3 regions of the Mesobacillus sp. S13 genome follow, and region 2 is predicted to be linked to each of the others. Evidence: riboswitches for the same ligand, from Rfam matches in the RefSeq annotation. Region 2 holds a riboswitch; each other region holds the start of a gene.

Region 1 (8,008 bases), 1.7 Mb from region 2:
ATATGTTCAGCCAATGCAACGGAACGATGCTGTCCGCCTGTGCAGCCAATGGCGATGATTAGTTGCGCCTTTCCTTCCCGCTTATAGTGTGGAAGCATGAAACTAAGCAGATCCGTCACTTTTTCCAGGAACTTGGACGTCTCATTCCATTTTAAAACATATGTCGACACGTCTTCATCAAGACCAGTTTTCGGACGCATATGCTCTATATAATGCGGATTCGGCAAAAAGCGGACGTCAAAAACCAGGTCGGCATCAATCGGTATTCCGTGCTTGAAACCAAAAGACATGACATTCACGGTGAAAATTGTCTTTTTATTCACGGAAAACTCTTCAAGAATTTTTTCGCGGAGATCCTTCGGCTTCATGCCCGTTGTTTTATAAATAAGCTGCGCCCTTCCCTTCAGCTCTTCCAAAAGCTCGCGCTCAAGCTGGATGCCTTCAAGCGGCAGTCCTGATGGAGCTAACGGATGTGAACGCCTTGTTTCTTTATAGCGGCGTACTAGTGTGGAATCCTCCGCATCAAGGAACAATACTTGCGGTGTCACCCATGAAGTTTCCGCCAAATCATCAAGCGCTTTGAATAAAGAGTCAAAAAATTCACGTCCTCGCAAATCCATGACAAGCGCCACTTTGTTCATTTTTGTGCCAGATTCCTTCATTAACTCCAGGAATTTCGGGAGCAATGTCGGCGGCAGATTGTCGACGCAGAAGAATCCTAGGTCTTCAAAACTCTGGATCGCGACGGTCTTACCTGCGCCAGACATACCTGTTATAATGACGAGCTGGGTATCAGTGCTTGAACCGGTACTCATTTCTCTTTCCCCCTGCAAATTATTATATGATCAGTTTGGATCGAGCCTGTAGTTGATCAGCTCAAAATCCGGTGTATAAGTAAAGGTGCCATAGATAATTCCTTGTCCATGGACCATGTATTCCAATATGTGATGGTCTCCCGCTGCCATTGGCAGGTCTTTGATGTCATCAAACCCATGCCATTCAAGGGTTCCTTCCTCACATTCATCCAGGTTGATTCCATCTGCCTCAGTAGCGTAAAACGTGAACATCATCCATTCCGATACGACTTGATCATCTTCCTTGATGACAAATGTAAAAATCCCTTTGATTTGAGGATTGCGAAGATAGATCCCTGTTTCTTCACGGAATTCCCTGACACACGAATCCTTCACGGTTTCTCCTGGTTCCATTTTTCCGCCTGGAGCCACCCACCAATTTCGGCGCGGCTTTTGCAGCAGTAAAATTTTTTCATCTTTTACTAAAACACAATTCGTCACTCGCTGCATCCAATCCACCTCTTTATATGTGCGTGCAATAGGCACGTTAACGTTTTCATGATCCAAGCTGTTTCAGAGTCCAAACAACATCCAAAATCAGCTTTTACGAAAAAACAATCATGTAAGATAGCCGAACTTTTATTCTTTCCATTATACTATTTTTAGTTTTTCGCCACAATGAATACAAAGATGATATTTTTGTTAAAGAATGATGAGGAACATTGAATAAGAATTTTAGCATGGATATGGTGTTATAATCCTTTGAAAAAGCCTGTTTCACTTTTTTGCAAAAAAAAGAGCACAGGATAACCTGTGCCGTCAAAGGATTATATTTTTAAAAGGGGGTCAATTTCTATTCCTATAATACCCCATGATTGTTTCACTACTGTTACAGTAGAATTAATAAATAATTACGTTTTGTTAATTTATGCCGAGACATGCTGTTTTTACCATAAGCTTGAAAAAAACCCGCTGATGTGATCCAGCGGGCTTGGCGTCTATATTATGCGTTTGCTTTCAATTCTTCAACCAATTCTTCTACATAGTGCTGTGCGTTTTGCGCCGCGATACTGCCATCGCCTGTAGCTGTAACGATCTGGCGTAGCGTTTTTTCACGGATGTCGCCAGCTGCGAAGATGCCAGGCACTTTCGTTTCCATACGCTCGTTCGTTTCGATATAGCCATTGCTGTTCGTGATGCCGAGGCTTTCGAACGGCTTTGTCAAAGGAACCATTCCGATGTAGATGAATACGCCATCTGCCACGAATTCCTGCTCAGCGCCGTCCTGTGTTGAAACAAGGGTCACGCTGCCGACCTTGCCATCTTTATCGTTGATCTGCTTGACTGTATGATTCCAAATAAAATCAATTTTGTCATTGGCAAATGCACGGTCCTGAAGGATTTTTTGGGCACGAAGCTCGTCACGGCGGTGAACGATTGTCACTTTTGAAGCGAAGCGAGTCAAGTACACGCCTTCTTCTACCGCTGAGTCTCCGCCGCCGACCACAACAAGTTCTTTATTTTTGAAAAATGCGCCATCACAAACCGCACAGTAAGATACACCGCGGCCGCCTAACTCCTGCTCGCCAGGAACGCCAAGCTTTTTGTACTCCGCTCCTGCAGAGATGATGATGGAGCGCGCTTTGTATTCCTTGTTGCCAGCCTTGATTGTTTTATATTCTTTGCCGTCGATGACTTCTTTTACATCGCCGTAAGCATATTCCGCACCGAACTTTTTCGCGTGGTCGAACATTTTAGTCGATAGCTCAGGTCCAAGAATGTGGTCAAATCCCGGGTAGTTTTCCACTTCTTCTGTATTGGCCATTTGTCCGCCTGGCACCCCGCGCTCTAGCATCAATGTAGACAAGTTCGCACGTGATGTATAAACAGCTGCCGTCATCCCAGCTGGTCCAGCTCCGATGATAATGACGTCATAAATTTTCTCTTCTGACATGGTGTACAACTCCTTTGAATATCATAATCCGTTAAATTTCGGTTTCATACCATAATTAGTATTTCCTGCCTAAACATATCCTATAAAACAACTGTATCATAGTCCAAAAATATGCTTAAGTTCACGGAATTGACATACACTTATTCTTATACCCTTTAATGTATACAAAATTCATAAATCCCGTCTTATTGCTAAATAGTACAAACTTCAACCCAAAAATCCAACGAATCATCCCTTCTTGTTATGCAAGAGCTTATTTGTGAATTTTGATGCCAGCTTCAATATTGACAATTTTGTGAAGGATGATATGATAATTTACAGAAAATAAGATTAATAATAGAATTGTTTTACCGCTAGGGGAGCCTTTCGTTAAGGCTGAGATTAAAGTGAAACTTTAAGACCCTTTGAACCTGATCTGGATCATACCAGCGTAGGGAAGTGGAGTATCTGGAGCATCATGCTTTTATCTTGCTGCCAATACAGCCACTTTCTGCCTGCAGAAAGTGGCTTTTTTATTGGAAAAAACAGCATTCTTCACCATAAGGATGTTGAAAAATTACTTATCAGGAGGTTGTTATGTCTACTTTTACACAGTTGATCCGTCAAGAAGCAAGGGAAATTTGGGAAGCAAACTTGGACCATCCATTCGTGCAAGGAATCGCAAAGGGAACTTTACCGCTTGAAAACTTCCGTTATTATGTCTTGCAGGATTCTTATTACCTTTCACATTTTGCGCGCATCCAGGCCATTGCCGCCTCAAGAGCCGAGGAATTATCAACTACAGCAAAAATGGCGGCCCATGCGCAGGGTACATACCAGGCTGAGCTTGGCTTGCATGAACAATTCATAGGTCAGCTCGGTGTCACTAAGGAAGAACTTGAAAACTTCAGACCAGCGCCTACAGCCTATGCGTATACCTCCCATCTTTACCGTGTAGCTGCTTCCGGCAGCCTTGGGGAAATCATTGCCGCCATCCTTCCCTGCTACTGGATTTATTACGAAATTGGAGAACAGCTGAAGCATGCATCGCCTGCAACTCCTATTTACCAGGAATGGATCGCTGCGTATGGAAGCGATTGGTTCAGCGAGCTTGTAAACGAGCAGCTCACCCTCCTTGATGCCATTGCCGAAAGTGCTTCCGATAAAGAAAGAGAAAGAATGAAGCAGCATTTTATCTACAGCAGCCATTACGAGCTTAGGTTCTGGGAAATGGCCTGGACACTTGAAGGCTGGTCGGTAAACAACGAAAAAACAATCGTCCAGTAAGCTGGAGATCAGAAGGGGAGATGAAAAATGTCAAAAGGATTAAAACTGACAGATATTTTAGTTACTGTCGTGATTTCAATTGCGTTCGGGATTATCTATAAAATTTGGGGGCCACTGTACTACGCGCTCAAGCCGCTAGGGCTCCATCTAGATCAATTCATCTATGGAATGTGGTTCATCGCTGCAATAGTCGCTTTTCTGGTTATCCGAAAACCTGGCGTTGCTCTTCTTGCCGAGGTAGCCGCTTCATCCGGGGAATTCCTGATGGGTTCTGAATTTGGACTTGAGGTATTGATCTACGGCTTTGTCCAGGGATTGTTTGCGGAGTTGGTTTTGATGGCTTTTGGCTATAAACGTTCTGGAGTGATTGTTGTCAGCCTTGCCAGTATTGCAGCATGCGCAGGCTCATTGATGATGGACTTTTACAAAGGGTATATCGAAGACCTGGCCGCGTGGAACCTCGCATTATTAATTGCCATGAGGACTGCAGGGTCCATTCTGTTCTCCGGCCTGCTGGCACTGGGGATTGCAAAAGCGCTGGAGCGGACAGGAGTTGCAAATATCCTTAGACCAGCTTCTCAAGATGACTTCGATTCATTGAACCAATAAACAGGGGTGATTGGATGCCAATAATATCTTCATTTAAGAAGCTGAGATTGAAGTTTCCTGGCACGAAAGACCTTCTCTTCAAGGACCTATCCATATCATTTGAAAAAGGAGAAAAAGTGCTCCTGCTTGGTCCTTCAGGATGTGGCAAGTCGACTCTGTTACAGGCACTTTCGGGGCTGATCCCAAATTCCGTTGATGTGCCGATTAAATTCGAAAGCAGTATTCATCCTGAATCCTGGGGGTTTGTCTTCCAGGATCCAGACACCCAGTTTTGTATGCCATATGCGGATGAGGAAATTGCTTTTGTATTGGAAAACATGAATGTTCCCAGAAAACAAATGCCCAAAAGGATTGACGAACTTTTGTCGCTTGTAGGTCTTGATCTTAAGGACCACCATTCCAGGATCAATACCTTTTCCGGGGGTATGAAACAGCGGTTGGCCATTGCATCTGTTCTTGCCCTTGATCCAGAGGTCCTGTTCTTTGACGAGCCTACCGCGATGCTCGATCCAGAAGGGACAAAGATGATCTGGGAAACGGTAAAAACCATATCCACTGATAAGACAGTGATCATCGTAGAGCATAAGATTGAACACGTTATCGACTTTATTGACCGGATCATTGTGTTTGATGCAGCAGGAACCATTATTGCCGATGGCAACCCCGAGTCCGTTTTTATTTCCTGCAGAAATGAATTCCTTAAAAATGGAATCTGGTTCCCGGGAGTATGGGATCAGTACAGAGCACCTTCATCCATTTCAAGCAAGCCAGATTTCCAACTTAAGAAGGAAGTATTTTTAAAAAACTTTATAAGTTTCCGGCATAAAGAAACCAAAATCAAGATCAAGCATGCTGAAGCGAAGTCTGGCGACTGGATTGCGGTAGCTGGCAAAAACGGAGCCGGCAAAAGTACATTGCTTTTGTCGCTCATCCAACTGCTGAAAACGGACGGGACCTATCAAGTAAACGGACGGAATATTCGGCGGAATAAGGACATTTCGAGCGAGGCTGGTTTTGTTTTTCAAAATCCTGAACTTCAATTCGTTGCGAATACAGTTTTTGAGGAGCTCGCGTTAACTTTCCGGCAAAAACATGATGAACAAGAAACCATTGAGAAAAAGGTTACCGAGCTGTTGATGCTGTTCAATCTCTCAGACCAAAAAATTCTTCATCCGTACCAGTTATCGATGGGTCAAAAGCGCCGCCTTAGCGTTGCGACAGCTCTTGCCCAGAATCCTGCCATCCTTCTTCTTGATGAACCGACTTTTGGCCAGGATTCAAAAAATACATTTGCCCTGCTTGAACTTTTAGAAAGTTACCGAAAAAGCGGGCACATCATTATCATGGCCACCCATGATAAGCACATAATCGAGCACTTTGCCACAAAGGTATGGGATGTCATTGACGGTGAAGTGATGGTTAATAACAAAAAGATAGAAGAAGAAATGGCAATTTCAGCGGAGGCCAGCCATGCATATTCAATTTGACAATAAAGTGACCTGGCTTCATAAAATCAACCCCAGCGTGAAACTATTGGGAGTCGCATGCCTGTTTTTTGCTGTCCTGTTCATCCATAACCTGAACGTGATGATCCTCTTCACTTTGGGACCTGCACTATTGTTTCTCTTTTTTACAGGTCATCCTTTTAAGCGGATTCTGCTTTTCTCTATTCCATTTCTGCTGATTTTCCTATCGACTTCTTCGTCGATGATCTTGTTCGGGAAGGGAGAATTGACCCTATTTAAATGGGGCTTGATCCATATCACACAGGAAAGTCTTTTTAGGGGAATACACCTGGGTTTCAGGGCACTCGTCTATGCGATGCTTGGACTCACCTTCGCGCTGACGACCAGTCCGGTCCTGCTGTTCTACTCCTTGATGCAGCAGCTGAAGCTGAACCCAAAATATGCATACAGCTTCATGGCAGGCATCCGGTTGATCCCAATCATGATTGAAGAGGTAGCCACCATCAGATATGCAAGGACGGTCAGAGGAATCCAGAATACCTATACGGTTGGAGGAATTTTATCATCCATCAAAGGCTATTCCATTCCCCTGCTTTCCCAAAGCATACGCCGCGCATACAGAATCGCGGTGGCAATGGAATCAAAACGGTTCACACAAAGCAGAAAGCGCACCTATTACTATGAAATAGGCTTTTCCAGGTACGACCTGCTTTTCATAGCTTACTTCGCCATAATTCTGTCGCTTGTCTTTTACATTTCCGGACATTATCCGCTTTTCCCTGCAGTCGATGTCCGGTCATTATGACACCATGATAAGTTTCCCGTCATGCTGCTTTAATTACTAAAAAAACAAGCCAGCCTCCGAATGCTGCAGGTTCCATGAACACCAATGCTGGCCTTGAGAAAGGTGAATAATGAAAAAACAACTGCATGTCATATCAGACGGAAAGCTCACATTAAAAGCATTTGCCGACATTGCCGGGAAAATCAACCCATTCATTGACAGATTTCATTTGCGTGAAAAAAAGCTCACTGCAAAGGAAATCGCCGCGGGAGTCGAAATGCTTCTTAATAAAGGAATACCTTCCGAAAAAATCGTTGTCAATGATCGAGCCGATGTCGCCTGGTCATATAACACCTGCGTCCAGCTCGCCTATCATAGCCTTCCAATCGCCCTTGTCAAACAACAATTCCCGGGAATCAGGGCTGGCTGTTCCGTTCATTCATACAGTGATGCCCTTGAGGCAGTAAGAGAAGGTGCAGACTTTCTTCTTTATGGCCATATTTTTGAGACTCAGTCAAAAGAGGGCCTGCCGGGGAAAGGCCTTCACGAACTGACAGCGATAAAAGAAATTGTGGATATTCCCGTTATTGTCATTGGCGGCATTAAGCCTAGAAACGTCGAGTCGGCAATATCGGCCGGGGCAGACGGAGCAGCTGTGATGTCAGGAATCCTTCAATCCAATGATCCCGTTCATGCCGCTTGGTGCTATTCACAAAAAATCAAGCAAGGAGGTACTCTGCATGAAAAAGACTTATGATGCCATCATAATTGGCGGCGGCATCAATGGCAGTTCGATTGCCTATCAATTATCAAAACGAGGACGAAGTGTCGCCGTCATAGAAAAAGGACGGCTGGCTGGCAAAGCATCCGGCGCAGCAGCCGGGATTTTGGGAGCTCAAACAGAGCTTACCGATGATGGGCCCTTATTCCAATTCGCCAGAAAAAGCCGAGCCATGTTCCCTGTATTGGCAAGAGAGCTTGAAGAGCTTTCGGGTGTCCATGTCGGCTTACAGAATAAAGGCATGTACAGGGTGGCTGCAACCGAAAAGGAAGCCTTTGACTTAAAAGCATTAATAGAGTTTCAGACAAGATCTGGTGAGAAAGCAGAATGGCTGGCCATTGAAGAATTAATGGA
Region 2 (8,008 bases):
AGGGTGGAAGAAAGTGAATTATAGCGAAGAACTTATTTTTATAGCGAGTTTTTGATTTTTATAGCGACTTTCTGATTATTATAGCGACTTTTTTATTAATATAGCGAACTGGAAATTCAAGCTTGTTTTTTCCAGTTCGCCACCTCTATAAAGTTCTACTTTATATTAATATTCCCGCTAGATACATCAGCATTGATTTCGAATTTGCCGCTTCCGTGTTTGCCGCGCAGGCGGTTGTCAGATTGTTCTTTGTTCTGAAGCGGAAAATCGCTTGATATGTTCCCGCTGCTTACTTTTCCATTCAATGTAAAGCCTGCATCTTCAGGCAGATCCAATCCGATATAGCCGGAGCTGACGTCCAGGCTGACATCATCCAACAACTGGTCCATCTGGATTTCCAGCTTGCCAGATGAAACATCAGCATCAACCTTGCCAGAATAGTTTTTGACATTAACGCTTCCGGAGCTGACATCAAATGAACCGGATTGAGCCTCGATCGAGTTCATTTCAACCTCGCCTGATGAGCTCTGGTTTACCAATGTTTCAACATCGAAATTCTCCAATGTGGCCCTTCCCGAACCGATATTGAGTGAAAGATCTCTTAGCTTCATAGGGTTGTCGGCAGATTCACCTTTAAAAACAATCTTCCCTGAACCGAGCTCGATGTCCATATCCTTTTCATAATCTTCAGGGATATAAACTGTCATAGTCGTCTTATCCATCTCAAACCAGTTGAACCAGAAAAAGCCTTTCCGTTTAACAGAAACCTTTATTTCATCACCGTGTTCCTGAACTTTGACCGTTCCTTCCCCTTCCAACTCGGCGCGGACATCATCGCGGTCCTCTGGCACAATCACCGTCTCGACGCTTGATACATCAATACTGATTTTATCCGTATCATTGGTTACCTTCACAGCATCTTCCGCTTGTGCAAAGTTCAATCCGCTCCCATCGAACAAATAATTCCATCCAATATAGGCCCCGGTAATCACCAGGAAAATAACTAAAATCCGTTTCATTTATAAAAACTCCTCTCAAGTTTCCTTCTATATCCAGAATAAGGGGATTCGCTCTGAACCCCAATGCACCTCCGATTTAAATCTCGATAGGACCTGAGGCGTATTTTAGAATAGGCCGCTTCTCTTTTCGAGAAGACTTCAGAAAAAATTAGATTAAGAAAGCCAAATGAGCATGAACAAAGAAGCCGGATTCCGTACTGCTTGGGAATCTGACTTCTGGTTGATTTAAGGTTAGGACTTTGCTTCAAAAAGTTTAGCTATTTCTACAATGGTTTCGACTGATTTCATCATGTTATCAACAGAGATATATTCGAACCTTCCATGGAAGTTTTCTCCGCCTGTAAAAATATTCGGTGTTGGCAGTCCCATATAGCTTAGCTGTGAACCGTCTGTACCGCCGCGGATCGGTTTGACGATCGGTTTGATGCCGAGGTTTTCCATTGCTTCATAGGCGATATCGACAATTTCCTTCACCGGTTCGATTTTATCCTTCATATTGTAATACTGGTCACTCATTTCAAGATCAATGCGGGTCTCGCCATAAGTCAGTCTCAATTCATTGGTGATCTTCTGCATCAAGTCCTTGCGTGCCTGGAAGCTGTCACCGTCAAAATCTCGGATGATATAGTGAAGCGTTGTTTCCTCGACATCACCGTTGATCGAGCTAAGATGGAAAAAGCCTTCATATCCCTCGGTGTGTTCCGGTGCTTCTTCTGCAGGAATCTTGCTGTTGAAATCCATGGCGATTTTGGCTGAGTTCACCATTTTTCCTTTTGCTGTTCCCGGGTGGACGTTCTTGCCTTTAAAAGTCACCTTCGCGCTTGCTGCGTTAAAGCTTTCATACTCCAGCTCGCCAAGCGGTCCGCCATCGATAGTATAAGCGAACTTCGCATTGAAAGCTTCAACATCGAACTTATGAGGGCCTCTGCCAATTTCCTCATCTGGTGTGAATGCAACACGAATCTTACCATGCTTGATTTCCGGATGCTGAATCAAATAAGCCATCGCTGTCATGATTTCGGCGATTCCAGCTTTATTGTCAGCTCCAAGCAGCGTCGTTCCGTCAGTGGTGATCAGGGTATGTCCTTTATACTGAGGCAGCTCCGGAAAATCAGCAGGAGACAGGATGATATTCTGTTCCATGTTCAGGACAATCTGATTGCCATCGAAGTTTTCAACAATCTGTGGATTTACATTTTTGCCGGTAAAATCAGTTGCTGTATCAACATGAGCGAGGAAACCGATCGTTGGCACATTTTTATCCGTATTGGCAGGAAGGGTGGCCATCACATAACCATGGTCGTCAATACTGACTTCCTCCATGCCGATTGTTTTCAACTCTTCGACCAGCATATTGGCAAGCGTTAGCTGTCCTGCTGTCGATGGGGTGGTTTCACTGCTTTCATCCGATTGAGTATCCACTTTTACATATGAGGTAAATCTTTCGATAATCTCGTTTTTCATTTCCTGTCATCTCCTATTTACTATGTATATTTTCATATTAGCACAGATCGACTGGAACACCATTTTAAAAAGAATGAAAATTCCATTTTTTGTGAGTATAATATATAGAAAAGGAGGCTGGGAAAGATGGGTTACGTGTTTACGGCTATTGTGCTGTTTGTGGTGTTTTATTCGATTTTTAAAATGATACGGTCAGGGAAAATGCCAAGCAATAACTACACCCCATTTGACGACCTCACGGAAGGGAAAAAGAAAGAGGATTGATCCTGTTTATGTGAAAGAGTCAATCACAATCAAAAATATCTCAAGCTTCTCTGAAAAATCAATCAGACTGGAAAAATGGCTGAATATGTACTTTTCACTTTACATATATAAGAGTTAAGGCTAGGATAAAGACAAATGAATATCGATGTACTACTAGGGGTGCCCTGCTGCGGGCTGAGAGGAAGACGCTAAGTCTTTTAACCCTTCGGACCTGATCTGGGTAATACCAGCGTAGGAAAGTAGTGTGAGAGAAGTTTTCTTACTTTGCTTTTAAGCCAGGTCCATTTATGGATCTGGCTTTTTATTTTGAGATAAGAAAGTATATTTTCTACTTCGAGAATTGTCCAGCTCCAGCGCCTAGCCCCTCGAGTCGCTTCGGTCCGCCCAATGAAGTCAAAGAACGACTTCACCGGTCGCCCCTCCAGCGCTTGTCGGGGCTGACCAAGGCGCTTGCGTGTTATTTCAAGGAGGGATCAGGATGGAAAAAAGAGAGATTGCTGGCTTGCTAGAAAAAGTCAGGAGTGAGAATCCGCTTGTACATAATATCACCAATGTTGTGGTCACCAATTTTACGGCTAATGGACTGCTGGCGTTAGGCGCATCTCCCGTGATGGCCTATGCACACGAGGAAGTTGCCGATATGGCAGGCATGGCGGGGAGCCTTGTACTGAACATCGGAACATTGCGCCCGGAAGTTGTAGAGTCGATGCTGCTTGCAGGGAGTGCCGCAAATAAACATGGAGTACCAGTCATTCTTGACCCAGTGGGCGCGGGGGCGACTGCTTATCGGACCGAAACAGCAAGAAGGCTGATGCAAGAATTAAAGATTTCGATTATCAGGGGAAATGCTGCGGAAATAGCGAATGTTGCCGGTGAAACCTGGAGCATACGAGGTGTTGATGCCGGAGAATCAGATAGGGATGTAATCGAACTGGCTGAATCAGCTGCTCAAAAATTGAACACGATTGTGGCTTTGACAGGGAAAGAAGATGTTATTACAGATGGGAAATCAACGTTTGTCGTCCACAATGGACACCCCATCCTTACGAAGGTGACAGGCACTGGATGTCTGCTGACATCAGTTATTGGGGCATTCACAGCAGTGGAAAAGGATTTTCTCAAAGCAGCAACTGCTGCACTGGTCATATATGGAGTAGCAGCCGAGGCTGCCGCTGATAAAAGCGCCATGCTTGGACCGGGAAGATTTCAAGTGGAGCTCCTGAATCAGCTGTACCTTTTGGATGCTGAGGAAATTTACAATAAGTGTTCTTTTGATAAAAGGAGGTAAATGAAGATGAACAAAGCATTGACAATCGCAGGATCGGACAGCGGAGGAGGAGCCGGAATCCAGGCAGACCTGAAAACGTTCCAGGAGCTGGGTGTATACGGAATGTCCGCATTGACAGCAGTAACAGCGCAAAACACTCTTGGTGTGCAGGGAGTTTTTCCAATGACCGCAGAGGCTGTGGCGAAACAAATCCAATCGGTTGGAGAGGACATTGGGACAGATGCCATAAAGACAGGGATGCTTTTTAACGCGGAAATCATTGAAGCGGTCGCTGGAAAAATAAAGGAGTTCCGCTGGGAAAGGGTCGTGATCGATCCAGTCATGATCGCAAAAGGTGGAGCTTCACTGCTTCAGCAGCAGGCTGTTTCAGCTCTGAAAAAACATTTGCTTCCACTCTGTCTCATCATCACTCCGAATATTCCTGAAGCTGAAGTTTTAACAGGCATGTCAATTAACAGCATGGATGAGAAAAAAGAAGCCGCAAAACGAATCCATGAGCTTGGCGCGAAAAATGTGGTGATAAAAGGCGGACATGATGAGGAGGCGGTTCAATCTGTTGATGTCCTGTTCGACGGCAGGGATTTCACCTTTTTTTCCTCTCCAAGAATCAGTACGAAAAACACCCATGGTACGGGTTGTACTTTTTCCGCTGCGATTACGGCACAGCTGGCGAAAGGGGCTTCGGTTCAAGAAGGAGTTTCTGTGGCAAAGGAGTTCATCCAGGCTGCCATCGCCAACCCGCTGCCTATCGGGAATGGACATGGACCTACCAACCATTGGGCCTACAATATGCAAATGGAAAGTGGGGTCAGCTCATGACAAGAATCAGTCCTGAACAAATGAGAAGCATGCTGAAGCTTTATTTTATTGCTGGCAGCACGAATTGTTTTAAGGATCCTGTTAAAGTGCTTGAAGAAGCGATTCGCGGGGGCATCACGATTTTTCAGTACCGTGAAAAAGGAGAAGGCTGTCTAGAGAAAATTGAAAAGCTGGAGCTGGGCAAGAAATTACAAAGACTCTGCCAGGGCAATGGCATTCCCTTCATTGTGAACGATGATATTGAACTTGCCCTCGAGCTTGATGCGGATGGTGTTCATATCGGCCAGGAGGATGAGGACACTGCTCAGGTCCGCAGAAAAATTGGAAATAAGATACTTGGAGTTTCTGTACACAATCTGGAGGAAGCTGAAAAAGCAAAGCTTGCAGGTGCGGATTATTTTGGGGTTGGGCCGATTTTTCCAACTGCAACAAAGAAGGATACAAGAGCAGTGCAGGGAACAGTATTTCTAGAGCAGCTAAAAAACTTTGGCGTACCGATTGTCGGGATCGGCGGTATCAACGCGGACAATTCAGGGGCCGTAATGGCTGCCGGTGCGGATGGAGTATCAGTGATCACAGCGATCAGCCAAGCTGAAGATGTCAAAGAAGCAGCAGTCAGACTTAAGGAAAAAGTACTACGGAGGTAGAAAATGAGACAGACACAAAAGCTTACCCTCACCGCCATGTTGATGGCGATAGGTACATTGACCAGCCATATGTTATTCATCCCGCTCGGAATCGTCAAGATATTCCCGGTGCAGCATTTTATCAATGTTTTGTCAGCCGTGCTGCTTGGACCTTATTACGCTGTTGCCCAGGCATTTGGCATCTCTTTACTAAGGAATATGATGGGCACAGGTTCAGTTTTCGCTTTTCCTGGCAGCATGATCGGTGCTCTTCTGGCTGCCTATTTGTATAAAAAGACAAAGAAAATGGAGTTTGCTTTTGCGGGAGAAGTAGTCGGCACCGGTATTATTGGAGCGATTGCCAGCTATCCGATTGCTACATTGTTCCTTGGTAAAGAAGCAGCTTTATTTGGAATGGTACCGGTATTCTTTGCCAGCTCGCTTGCAGGTGCGGCAATTGGCTTCGCTCTTCTGAAAGTTTTCATGAAAAATGCAGCAGGAAGATTGGAGATGACCAACAGGATGTAGTCTGGAAATGATTTCATCCTGTAGCCTTTAGCTGGAAAACGGAGAACTCCTGCTATATGATTATAAATAGATTCATATATACCAGCTGAAAAGGGTGACAATTCTTGAGCACAGAGAACAAGCTTGGATTGGTAGTGGACGTTGAGACAACTGGACTGGGTCCGGATTCGGATGAAATCATAGAATTAGCGCTTAAGCTGTTTTCTTTTCATGAAGAGACAGGGAAAATTATTGATATAGTAGATGAAGATTCATATTTGAGGGAGCCACTGTCGACAACGGCACAGAGAAACTATGACAGGGCGTACCGAATTCATGGAATCCATTATGATATGGTCCGCGGAAAAACATTTTACGATGAGAAGATTATGGATTTCTTCAATCGCACCGATGCGATTTTTGCGCATAATGCTTCCTTTGACAGAAGCTTTTTATTCAGGATGTATCCGGAAGTCAATGAGATGAAGTGGTATTGCACGATGAAGAATGTCCAATGGAAGAATCATGGCTTCCCTAATAGCAAGCTGCTCACTTTATTGCAGGCGCATAATATTTCAAAATTCCAGACACACAGAGCGATGGATGATATTACATATTTGACGGAACTCTTGAAACAGCAAAATCCGAACGGTGATTATTATTTAAAAGAAGTGCTGGAATATGGCCCGATGCGCAAATACCAGCCTGCCCAAAAACAGAGAAGAAGAATGTTTTACTAGGAAAGGTGCCTGATTCAGGCACCTTTTCACTATTTATAGGACATACACATATACGCTCAGAAAATGGGCGGTGCTTCCGAGCATGATGAAGATATGGAAGATTTCATGGAAGCCCAGGTGTTTGGATCGAAGGAAATCAGGCTTCAAAGCATAAATGACGCCGCCAATCGTGTACATGATCCCCCCGATTACCAGCAAGGAAATTCCTCCTTTGCTGAGCACAGAGGAGAGGGGAGAAACGACGAAAATAACCATCCAGCCCATGACAATATAGATAGAGGTCGACAGCCATCTCGGACTCCTGAACCAAATCATCTTAAAAAGAATTCCGCATAGTGCAGCGAAAGTGATGATGCCGAATAATGTCCAGCCTGTCACTCCATTGAGACTGATCAGGCAAAATGGAGTATAGGTACCGGCAATCAGGACGAAAATCATCGAATGGTCAATTTTCCTAAGGAAGGCGATGACGCTATCTTTGCTGATGACCATATGATAGGTAGCGGATGCCGTATAGAGAAGGATCATGCTGATACCAAAAATCGTGACGGAAGTAATAGCGAGTGCCGAACCTGTCTTGATCGAAGCTTTGATCACGAGGGCAAGGAGTCCTGCAAAGGATAATAAGGCACCAGCCAGATGGGTGAGGCCGTTGATTGGTTCGCGGATGTAGCTGTTCATTTTTAAACCTCCATATCATTAAATGTAGTTTTAATAACTATATATAATAATATATGCATAACGATATGTAGTCAATATTTACGTCTTTGTTCTTTTGCATTATAATAATATAAAAACATGAGGAGTTTATAGTGGATAATTTAGAACAGTTGTTAACTGAACTCAATCTTGAAAATAATATCTCGCTTGAAGACATTCCGGAGATCGATTTGTATATGGATCAGGTTATCCAGCTATTCGAAAAGAACTTCGGCAGTTCCACGAGAAATGAGGATGAAAAGGTCCTCACGAAAACAATGATCAATAATTACGCGAAGGGGAAGCTGTTTTTTCCAATCAAGAATAAAAAGTATTCGAAGGAACACTTGATCCTGATCAGCCTGATTTATCAGCTGAAGGGCGGTTTGTCCATACAGGATATTAAGCAGACTCTCGAAGGGATCAATGAGAAGGCTTTGTCGGGTGAAATTCCACTTGGCCCTTTTTATAAAAGTTTCTTGAATCTGCATGAGAAAAACATAGAGATTTTTAATGAGGATGTTCTTAAAACTCAGCATGAAGTGAAACGAGAAGTGAAGAGCCTTGAGGCAGAGGAACCAG
Region 3 (8,008 bases), 210 kb from region 2:
AGGCTTCTTTGTGATGGAAATAAAATCAAGCAAGTTTTGATCAATATGCTGATGAACGCAATTGATGCAATGGATCTGCCAGGTGAAATTACGATCGCTATTTCAAAGGAAAATCACCTGATGTCCATATCAATCTCAGATTCTGGCAAAGGAATCCCTTCAGAGGATTTGGAAAAGATCGGCAAGCCGTTTTTTACGACCAAAGCGAATGGGAACGGACTGGGATTGATGATTTGCCATAAAATCATAGAAGAACATAATGGCAAAATCAATGTGACATCAAGTCCTGAAGGAACCACATTTACCATACATCTGCCGATCCTGTGATTTGTGTGCCAGCAATGATCATGGATGTAAGGCATTTCTTCTATGCCATTCTCTTGAAAGGAGACCGTAAACGATTAGATCATGAAAGGTGCCATTTAAGTATTCTCCATCACGGATGACACCCTCCTCGATAAAGCCAAGCTTCCTCGGAATTGCCTTGCTTTTGTGATTGTCCTTGCCGCATCGAATTTCAATGCGATTAAGTCCCAACTCATAAAATGCATGGTTTATTACCGATGTCACCGTTCTGACCGTAATGCCCCTTCCTTGCAGTTTATCCGATAGATAATAGCCAATGCTTGCCTGCGAGTTGTTCCAGTCAATAGCATGGAGGCTGATACTCCCTGCAAGGATTCCCCTGTATCGAATTCCAAAATGACTGCTGCTCCCTTCTTGATGATTTTTCTGCCACATTTGTATCACTGAAAAAAATTGGCCGGGAGATTGGATTCCGTCAATCCAGGGAAGCCATTTCCGCAAATAGCGGCGGTTTGAATCCACTAGCCAGAACAACTCACCGGCTTCTTGCGGCTCTAATATTCGCAGCTCCAGTTCACGATCAACCTTTAAAGTTAACATAGGAACCTCCTTATGCTTTAAGTTGATGGAAGTATTACCCAATCGACTTCCTCGCGTTTAATTAGAATGAAAGAGGGAATAAAGCTTTACATTCTTTTTTTACACTTTTTTGGGAGGAACCATATGAAACTAACGACTAAGATTTTAATTGGCCTAGGACTTGGCGCGATGACAGGGCTGATCCTCAACATTTTTTCACCCGAATTATTCACTGTTTTAGATAAATTCTTATTCACCCCTCTAGGCAAGATATTCATCAATTTAATCAGTATGCTTGTCGTACCGATTGTCCTATTTTCAATTATTCTCGGTACGGCCGGGTTAGGCGATCCCAAGAAACTTGGCAGGATAGGTTTTAAGACTGTAAGCTTCTTTTTGACGACAACAGCCATAGCCATATCCATTGGTCTTACTCTGGCCTATTTAATCAAACCAGGCTTGATGGGCAATTTTGATACGAGTGGAGCTGAATTCAAGGCTGAAGAGGCTCCGCCGGTAAGTGAAACCTTTTTAAATCTTATTCCAGCTAACCCGTTTGAAGCACTGACAACTGGCAATATGCTGCAAGTTATCGTGTTTGCTCTATTCATCGGGATTGCGTTAACGGCACTAGGTGAAAAGACGAAAGGAATACTGAATCTGATTGAACAAGGAAATGAGATCATGATGTATCTGGTAGGCCTTGTCATGAAGTTTGCTCCGTACGGAACGTTTGGGTTGATTGCGACAGCAATCGGAAGCCAAGGGATCGATGCCATCAAGGCGATGGGTGTATATATGATTGTCGTTGTTCTCGCTCTTGTCGTGCATGCGCTCATCACCTATGGTTCAAGTGTTTATCTCATTGGAAAGAAAAATCCTTTCTGGTTTTTTAAGCAATTCTCTCCGGCAATGGGTGTTGCCTTCAGTACATCGAGCAGTAATGCGACACTGCCGGTATCTATGGAAACAGCACAGAAAAATCTCCGTGTCCCTGAATCGGTCAGCAGCTTCGTGCAGCCTCTTGGAGCAACGATCAACATGGACGGCACAGCAATCATGCAGGGGGTAGCAACTGTATTCATTGCACAGGTTTATGGAGCTGACCTCACAATGGCCGAACTTTTGACAGTAGTCCTTACTGCCGTGCTTGCGAGTATAGGTACCGCAGGAGTTCCAGGTGTTGGATTGATCATGCTGGCAATGGTTCTCCAATCTGTGGGGCTGCCAGTTGAAGGGATTGGCCTGATACTCGGTATCGACCGTTTGCTTGATATGGCTCGCACAGCTGTCAATATTACAGGTGATGCAGCATGTGCTCTCATCGTCTCTGAATCTGAGAAAAAGCATGCGTTAAGCCACGAGACTAGCAAAGTGAAACATGCAGCAGGTGACCGCTCACTTGAATATTCCGATTAAGAAAGAATAGACCCCGCCATTTCCTGGCGGGGTCTCCTTGTTCTAGTACTAGATTAGATTTCGATTCTTGTTAGAGGCAGAAGCATGATGAATGACGTTTTTTCAGGTTCTGATGAACAGGCGAGTATGCCTTTATGCTTTTCGATGATTTCCCGGCATACGAAAAGTCCAAGTCCGGTACCAAGTGTTTTGGTTGTAACGAATGGTTCAAAAATCGTTTTTAACAATTGGTCAGGAATGACTGGACCATTATTTGAAATCTCAATTTTTATATGGGTATCATTCACGAAAAATCCTTTGATTTCGATTTGCGGATCATCACGGTACTGGCTCAGTACATCAATCGCATTAAAGATGATATTGATGAGAACCTGCCTGATTTCATCCGCATAGCCGTACAATTCCATATCTTCGGCTACTTCCTTGATGATCCGGACTTTCGTGTCAAGGATGCTGGGATAAAGAAAGTTTAAAACTTCCTCAATCATCTTATTCAATGAGAAGACAGTTTTTTCTTTTCCAATCAGCTCTTTTTTTGATAGCAGCAAGAATTGTGAAATCCGGAAGTTCAGTTGTTCAAGCTCGCTTGAAATGATATCAAGATACTTCATATCTTGATGTTCAGATCTCAAGAGCTGGATGAAGCCCTGGATGGAAGTCAACGGATTGCGGAATTCATGTATGAAGCTAGAAGTCATTTGGCCGAGAAGCGTCAATCTGTCTTTATGTGTTGAATCGATGAATTGGTTCTTTTCCTCAATGATTTTGTTTTTCTGCTCATTATAATAAGATACGGCGTAATACAAAAAGGTATCAAAACAGTAATTGATCCGATTGATGGCCTCTTGCATTTCAGTCCATTCCATATTCAATTTATGGAGATGTGTGTATACAACGGAGCGTCCGGCATTGACATTGAAGACAAAATCGCCAATGTTAATGTCAGCGCGTACTCGTTCTTCACCTACCATAAAAGCAAGCTCTTGAATATGCTCTTCCAATTCTTCACTTGTTTTAGAAAAAACCGAGAGAATTACTTCATACATTCTCTCAGCGTTTTTGCTTATTTTTTCTTTATATGGATCATCTTCTGAAACGATTATTTTAACAGTCCAGTCGGCTATTAGATTTTCTCTTTCACTAGTCAGGAAGCTAAGCAATCGGTTATCCGTAATTGGCAGCATTTCATTAAGTCCCCCAGTTTTTCATTTCGGTATTAAAGATTCGAGGAAAACCTTAAAAACCCTTTGTCGAATATTAAGAACATCCGCAGAATTGAGTCGAATAGCTAAAAATGTGACAAAAGACCGATGTTTTTAGCAATACTGGATGAGATTTGTCAAATCTGTTCGACATCGACCGAAAAGTTTATCCTAGGACTTGTGATAATTTATTTAAAGTAGTATATTCATAGTGTAGAAACTAAATAATAACCACAAGGGGAGCTGCCAAGTGCAGCTGAGAGTGAGCGGCCGAGTTCTTACCCTTTGAACCTGTTAGTTAATGCTAGCGAAGGAATGTGGATGCGATAGGAAAGCAATCTTGGGAATCCTATATCGGTCCCCGGATTGCTTTTTTTGTTTCTGAAGCAGAAAAGGCGTGTTAGAAACGGACCTCATTCTGAAAAGAAGGAGGAACAAAATATGAAACAAAAACAAACTCTCTTTTTAGTGGAAATTGCCGTATTTTCCGCACTGGCTTATTTGCTGGATTTATTTTCCGGGTTCTTATTTTCAAGAATCTGGCCACAGGGCGGTTCTGTATCGATTGCGATGGTGCCTGTATTCCTGATGGCGTTCCGTTGGGGAATAAAGGGCGGGGCAATAACCGGGCTGTTGTTAGGCCTATTGCAATTCATTCTTGGCTTCTCACAAATTTACCACCCTGTACAGGGATTCATTGATTATTTGGTGGCTTTCACCGTACTTGGGATTGCCGGGATTTTCGCCAGACAGATTAAGGATAGCATCCAAAATGCCGATAAGAAGAAATGGATTGGCTTTATCATTGCTGGTACCTTCATTGGAAGCCTGCTCCGCTTTATTGCTCATTTCTTTTCCGGCTGGATCTTCTTTGGAGTTTGGGCGCCAGAAGGACAGCCAGCGTGGTTATATTCAATTATCTATAATGGCACATATATGATTCCTAGTATGATACTAAGTGCCATCATCATTATACTTGTCATCGGATATGCACCATCGAGGATGGTTAAGTCTGCACCTGTAAGCAATAAAATGTAAGAGAAAAGGGGAGCTGAACAGCTCTTCTTTTTTTATGTGTATACATACATGCATGGGTATTTGAGAAGTGGGAAATCATTCACAATAAAAATATTGTCAATTGTATGGAGTTTGCCTGAAATATAGAGTAAACCCTACTATATAGTGACGAATGTCACAGTGGAAGTTGCTTTGAATTGGTTAAATAAAGATAATCATTCTCATTTAGAAAATATGAAAGCTAAAGAGAGTATAAAAACTAACAAACTAAAAAAAGGTGATGGCTATGCTGGGAAAATTAAAGACTGGTGAAAAAGGCCGGATCATGAATATAGCTAGTGCTGATAAATTTGTCAGAAGAAGGTTGCTTGATTTGGGAATAGCGGAAGGATCTGAAGTGTGCGTGAAATGCATCCTGCCTTTTGGAGGACCTGTCATGGTTGAATCCTGCGGGCAGTGCATCGGCATTCGCCGAAAGGAAGCGCTAAGGATTGAAGTGGAGCGAGTATGATGAACATTGCGCTTATTGGAAACCCAAACACAGGAAAAACTTCATTGTTTAATAACTTAACAGGTTCCTATGAATATGTAGGAAACTGGAGCGGGGTAACGGTCGAAAAGAAAGTCGGTCTCCTTAAAAATGGCAAGGATCAGCTTATTGACCTTCCTGGAGTATATACACTCAATCCACTTTCAAAAGATGAAGGTGTCGTAACGAACTTTTTCTTGAATGAGCCATTTGAAAAACTTCTGAATATCCTGGACGCTTCGCAGTTAAGGCGAAATCTTCATCTTACTATGCAGCTATTGGAATACGGTGCACCAGTCATAATTGGCTTGAATATGCTGGATGTTGCAAAAAGCAGGGGTATTCAAATTGATCCTCATAAACTGTCTGAATCATTGGGTGTAGCAGTAGCTCCTGTGGTTGCAAGGACAGGTAAAGGGTGTAATGACCTTGCACAGATAGTGACTGGCGAGGCCGCAGGCAGTGGGAAAGCAAATTTCATCTATTATGGTAAAGCGATTGAAGCGGGTATCCTGGAGCTTGAGAACAAACTGGCCGGAAAAACACAACACCCGGTTCGCTGGCTTGCACTTCAGTTGTTTGAAGGAAATCCATATGTGAAAAGCTATCTGGCAACAATTTTGCCACAGAATGAGATTGACACATTGATTCACCATGTTTCTATAGCCGAACAGCAAAATACGGGCAGCAAACAAGCACTTGACGAGATAATTCACCGGAAGCGCAGTGAAGCAATCGATAAAATAGTATCTGCAGCAACAACCAGAACGGATAATAAAAAGGTTCCATTGACCGAGAAGGTTGACATGATCGTCACGAATAAATTTCTTGGCATCCCGATTTTCCTTATTTTGATGTACGTGATGTTCATGCTTACCTTTGACTGGCTTGGCTTCCCGCTGTCTGACGCATTGGATTCACTTCTGTCCGGACCAGTAACAACTGGGATTACAGCAGCACTGTCTGCAGCCGGTGCTTCATCATTCATCAAAGACCTGGTTCTTGATGGGATCGTAGCTGGGGTAGGGGGAGTCCTCGTCTTCGTACCGCAAATCTTCATATTGTTCTTTTTCATCTCCTTGCTGGAAGATTCAGGTTACATGGCCCGTGTCGCGCTGGTCATGGACCGCTTAATGGAATCGGTTGGCTTGAACGGTAAGGCCTTCATTCCGATGATGATCGGATTTGGCTGTAATGTACCTGGAATCATGGCAGCAAGGACCATCGAAACGCCAAAGGAAAGGCTGATGACCATTCTGTTGACACCGCTTATGTCCTGTTCTGCAAGGCTCCCAGTTTACGCTTTGTTTGTCGGGGCGTTCTTCCTGGAACATAAAGCAGCTGTGGTTTTAAGTTTGTATGTATTGGGAGTAGTGATCGCGCTTATTCTGGCAAAGGTATTCTCGGAGACACTTTTGAAAGGTGAAACGTCTGTATTCGTCATCGAACTCCCTCCTTACAGGCTTCCGCAGGCGAGAGCACTTTGGAGAAGCACATGGGATAAGGGAAAGGGATTCGTGAAGAAGGCAGGAACCTTCATTTTTGCCGGATCTGTCCTAATCTGGATGCTTGCTTACGCAGGTCCGGAAGGCGTGAATGTCAGCATGGATGACAGCTATCTAGCGCTGCTTGGAGGCATTTTCGCACCGATGTTCGCTCCTATTGGCTTTGGGACATGGCAGGCGAGTGCATCCTTATTCACCGGGTTTCTTGCAAAAGAATCAATCATTTCAACGATGAACATCATTTACTTCGTCCCTGATGAGGCAAGTCTGCAAGGTTTGCTTGCTGCTCATTACACACCCTTAGCCGCATACAGCTTCATGGTCTTTATCCTGCTGTACATTCCTTGTTTGGCAACTACTGCAACGATTTACAAGGAAACCGGTTCGAAACGCTGGACCGCTTTTTCAATCTTTTATGCCCTGGTTATCGCCTATCTGTTGTCTCTGACCATTTATCAAGGCGGCATGCTCTTTGGATTAAGCTAAGCAGGGAAGGAGGAAGGATTCATGATCGCAAACATCTTAATAGGCGGAGCCATATTCGGATATGCCGGCTGGGCCTTCTACCGATTCATCAAGAAAGCCAAGGAAGGGAAATGCGCTGCCTGCTCCATCAAAAGCTCCTGCTCAAGCAACTGCAGCGTCAGTGAGGAAAGACAGGCCAAATAAATTAAAAGGAGTGCAGATTCGTTACTGCATTCCTTTTTGCTTCTTAAAATAAAGTAGCTGCTTTTATATTTACATAGCCGAAAATAAAAAATATTTTTAATTCAAACTTATTTGGTGTAAAATTACACTAAAAGCAATTCAAAGGAATGATGCGGATGACAAGGGATGAAATCATAAGCAGGGTATCCGAAAAAGTGAGGGTACTTCGGGCCGAAGTTGGATATACACAAGATAAAATGGCTGATATCATTGGAATTTCCAAAAAGACGTTAGTCCAGATTGAAAAAGGCAGGGCTCAGGCTGGCTGGTCGACAGTCGTGGCCATAGCTGCCCTTTTCAGGGAAACAGAGACCATCCAGTTTTTGTTCGGAAATGAACCACTCGAAGTCCTTGAAACGATTGCCCATGAAGGCACAGATTATCGAAAAGAGAAAACATTGGGCGGCAAAGTCTGGTGGCGAGAAGTAACAAGGATTGGCGGATTCGTCATGCAGCAAAACATCCTCAGCCAGCATTACAGGATTCTGGATCACGATGATTTCCGGATTTTCAGCAGCTTCGAAGAAAAGGAAACATTGGAGCGGTTAGAAGAAATCGCAGCTGAAGCGTTGAACGAGTAATTCAAGAGGATAGAATGGAAAAAGCAGCCGGCGGGCTGCTTTTTTTTATTTCGCGATAAGCACATGGCAATGAGCGTTATTGGCAATTTTTTGACTTGCTCCGCCAAGAAGCTTACGCTTGATTCCTTCATTGCCGGACTGCCCAATGATAATCAAATCAGC

The links. A riboswitch is a leader RNA that binds a small molecule or an ion and turns the genes downstream of it on or off. The one in region 2 is predicted to bind thiamine pyrophosphate.
Region 1: linked by a shared signal. The riboswitch ahead of tenA (thiaminase II) and the one ahead of thiM (hydroxyethylthiazole kinase) in region 2 are both predicted to bind thiamine pyrophosphate.
Region 3: linked by a shared signal. The riboswitch ahead of thiT (energy-coupled thiamine transporter ThiT) and the one ahead of thiM (hydroxyethylthiazole kinase) in region 2 are both predicted to bind thiamine pyrophosphate.

What each region holds. Positions count from the first base shown of each region.
Region 1 covers NZ_CP084622.1:4,152,337-4,160,344, forward strand. Annotated here, with positions in the region: gene rapZ (RNase adapter RapZ) at 1-815, opposite strand, end outside; gene LGO15_RS21330 (NUDIX hydrolase) at 846-1,304, opposite strand; gene trxB (thioredoxin-disulfide reductase) at 1,798-2,748, opposite strand; TPP riboswitch at 3,094-3,202, shown strand; gene tenA (thiaminase II) at 3,325-4,014, shown strand; gene LGO15_RS21345 (ECF transporter S component) at 4,042-4,623, shown strand; gene LGO15_RS21350 (ABC transporter ATP-binding protein) at 4,638-6,110, shown strand; gene LGO15_RS21355 (energy-coupling factor transporter transmembrane component T family protein) at 6,094-6,894, shown strand; gene LGO15_RS21360 (thiamine phosphate synthase) at 7,004-7,630, shown strand; gene thiO (glycine oxidase ThiO) at 7,614-8,008, shown strand, end outside.
Region 2 covers NZ_CP084622.1:1,009,444-1,017,451, forward strand. Annotated here, with positions in the region: gene LGO15_RS05120 (LiaG family protein) at 156-1,019, opposite strand; gene pepT (peptidase T) at 1,251-2,483, opposite strand; gene LGO15_RS05130 (DUF3951 domain-containing protein) at 2,610-2,747, shown strand; TPP riboswitch at 2,893-3,002, shown strand; gene thiM (hydroxyethylthiazole kinase) at 3,226-4,035, shown strand; gene thiD (bifunctional hydroxymethylpyrimidine kinase/phosphomethylpyrimidine kinase) at 4,036-4,854, shown strand; gene thiE (thiamine phosphate synthase) at 4,851-5,501, shown strand; gene thiW (energy coupling factor transporter S component ThiW) at 5,505-6,008, shown strand; gene LGO15_RS05155 (exonuclease domain-containing protein) at 6,113-6,727, shown strand; gene trhA (PAQR family membrane homeostasis protein TrhA) at 6,761-7,408, opposite strand; gene LGO15_RS05165 (DUF1836 domain-containing protein) at 7,540-8,008, shown strand, end outside.
Region 3 covers NZ_CP084622.1:1,214,747-1,222,754, forward strand. Annotated here, with positions in the region: gene LGO15_RS06140 (ATP-binding protein) at 1-327, shown strand, start outside; gene LGO15_RS06145 (GNAT family N-acetyltransferase) at 346-906, opposite strand; gene LGO15_RS06150 (dicarboxylate/amino acid:cation symporter) at 1,030-2,304, shown strand; gene LGO15_RS06155 (histidine kinase N-terminal domain-containing protein) at 2,358-3,488, opposite strand; TPP riboswitch at 3,733-3,839, shown strand; gene thiT (energy-coupled thiamine transporter ThiT) at 3,948-4,544, shown strand; gene LGO15_RS06165 (FeoA family protein) at 4,810-5,034, shown strand; gene feoB (ferrous iron transport protein B) at 5,031-7,043, shown strand; gene LGO15_RS06175 (FeoB-associated Cys-rich membrane protein) at 7,065-7,226, shown strand; gene LGO15_RS06180 (helix-turn-helix transcriptional regulator) at 7,382-7,846, shown strand; gene LGO15_RS06185 (universal stress protein) at 7,892-8,008, opposite strand, start outside.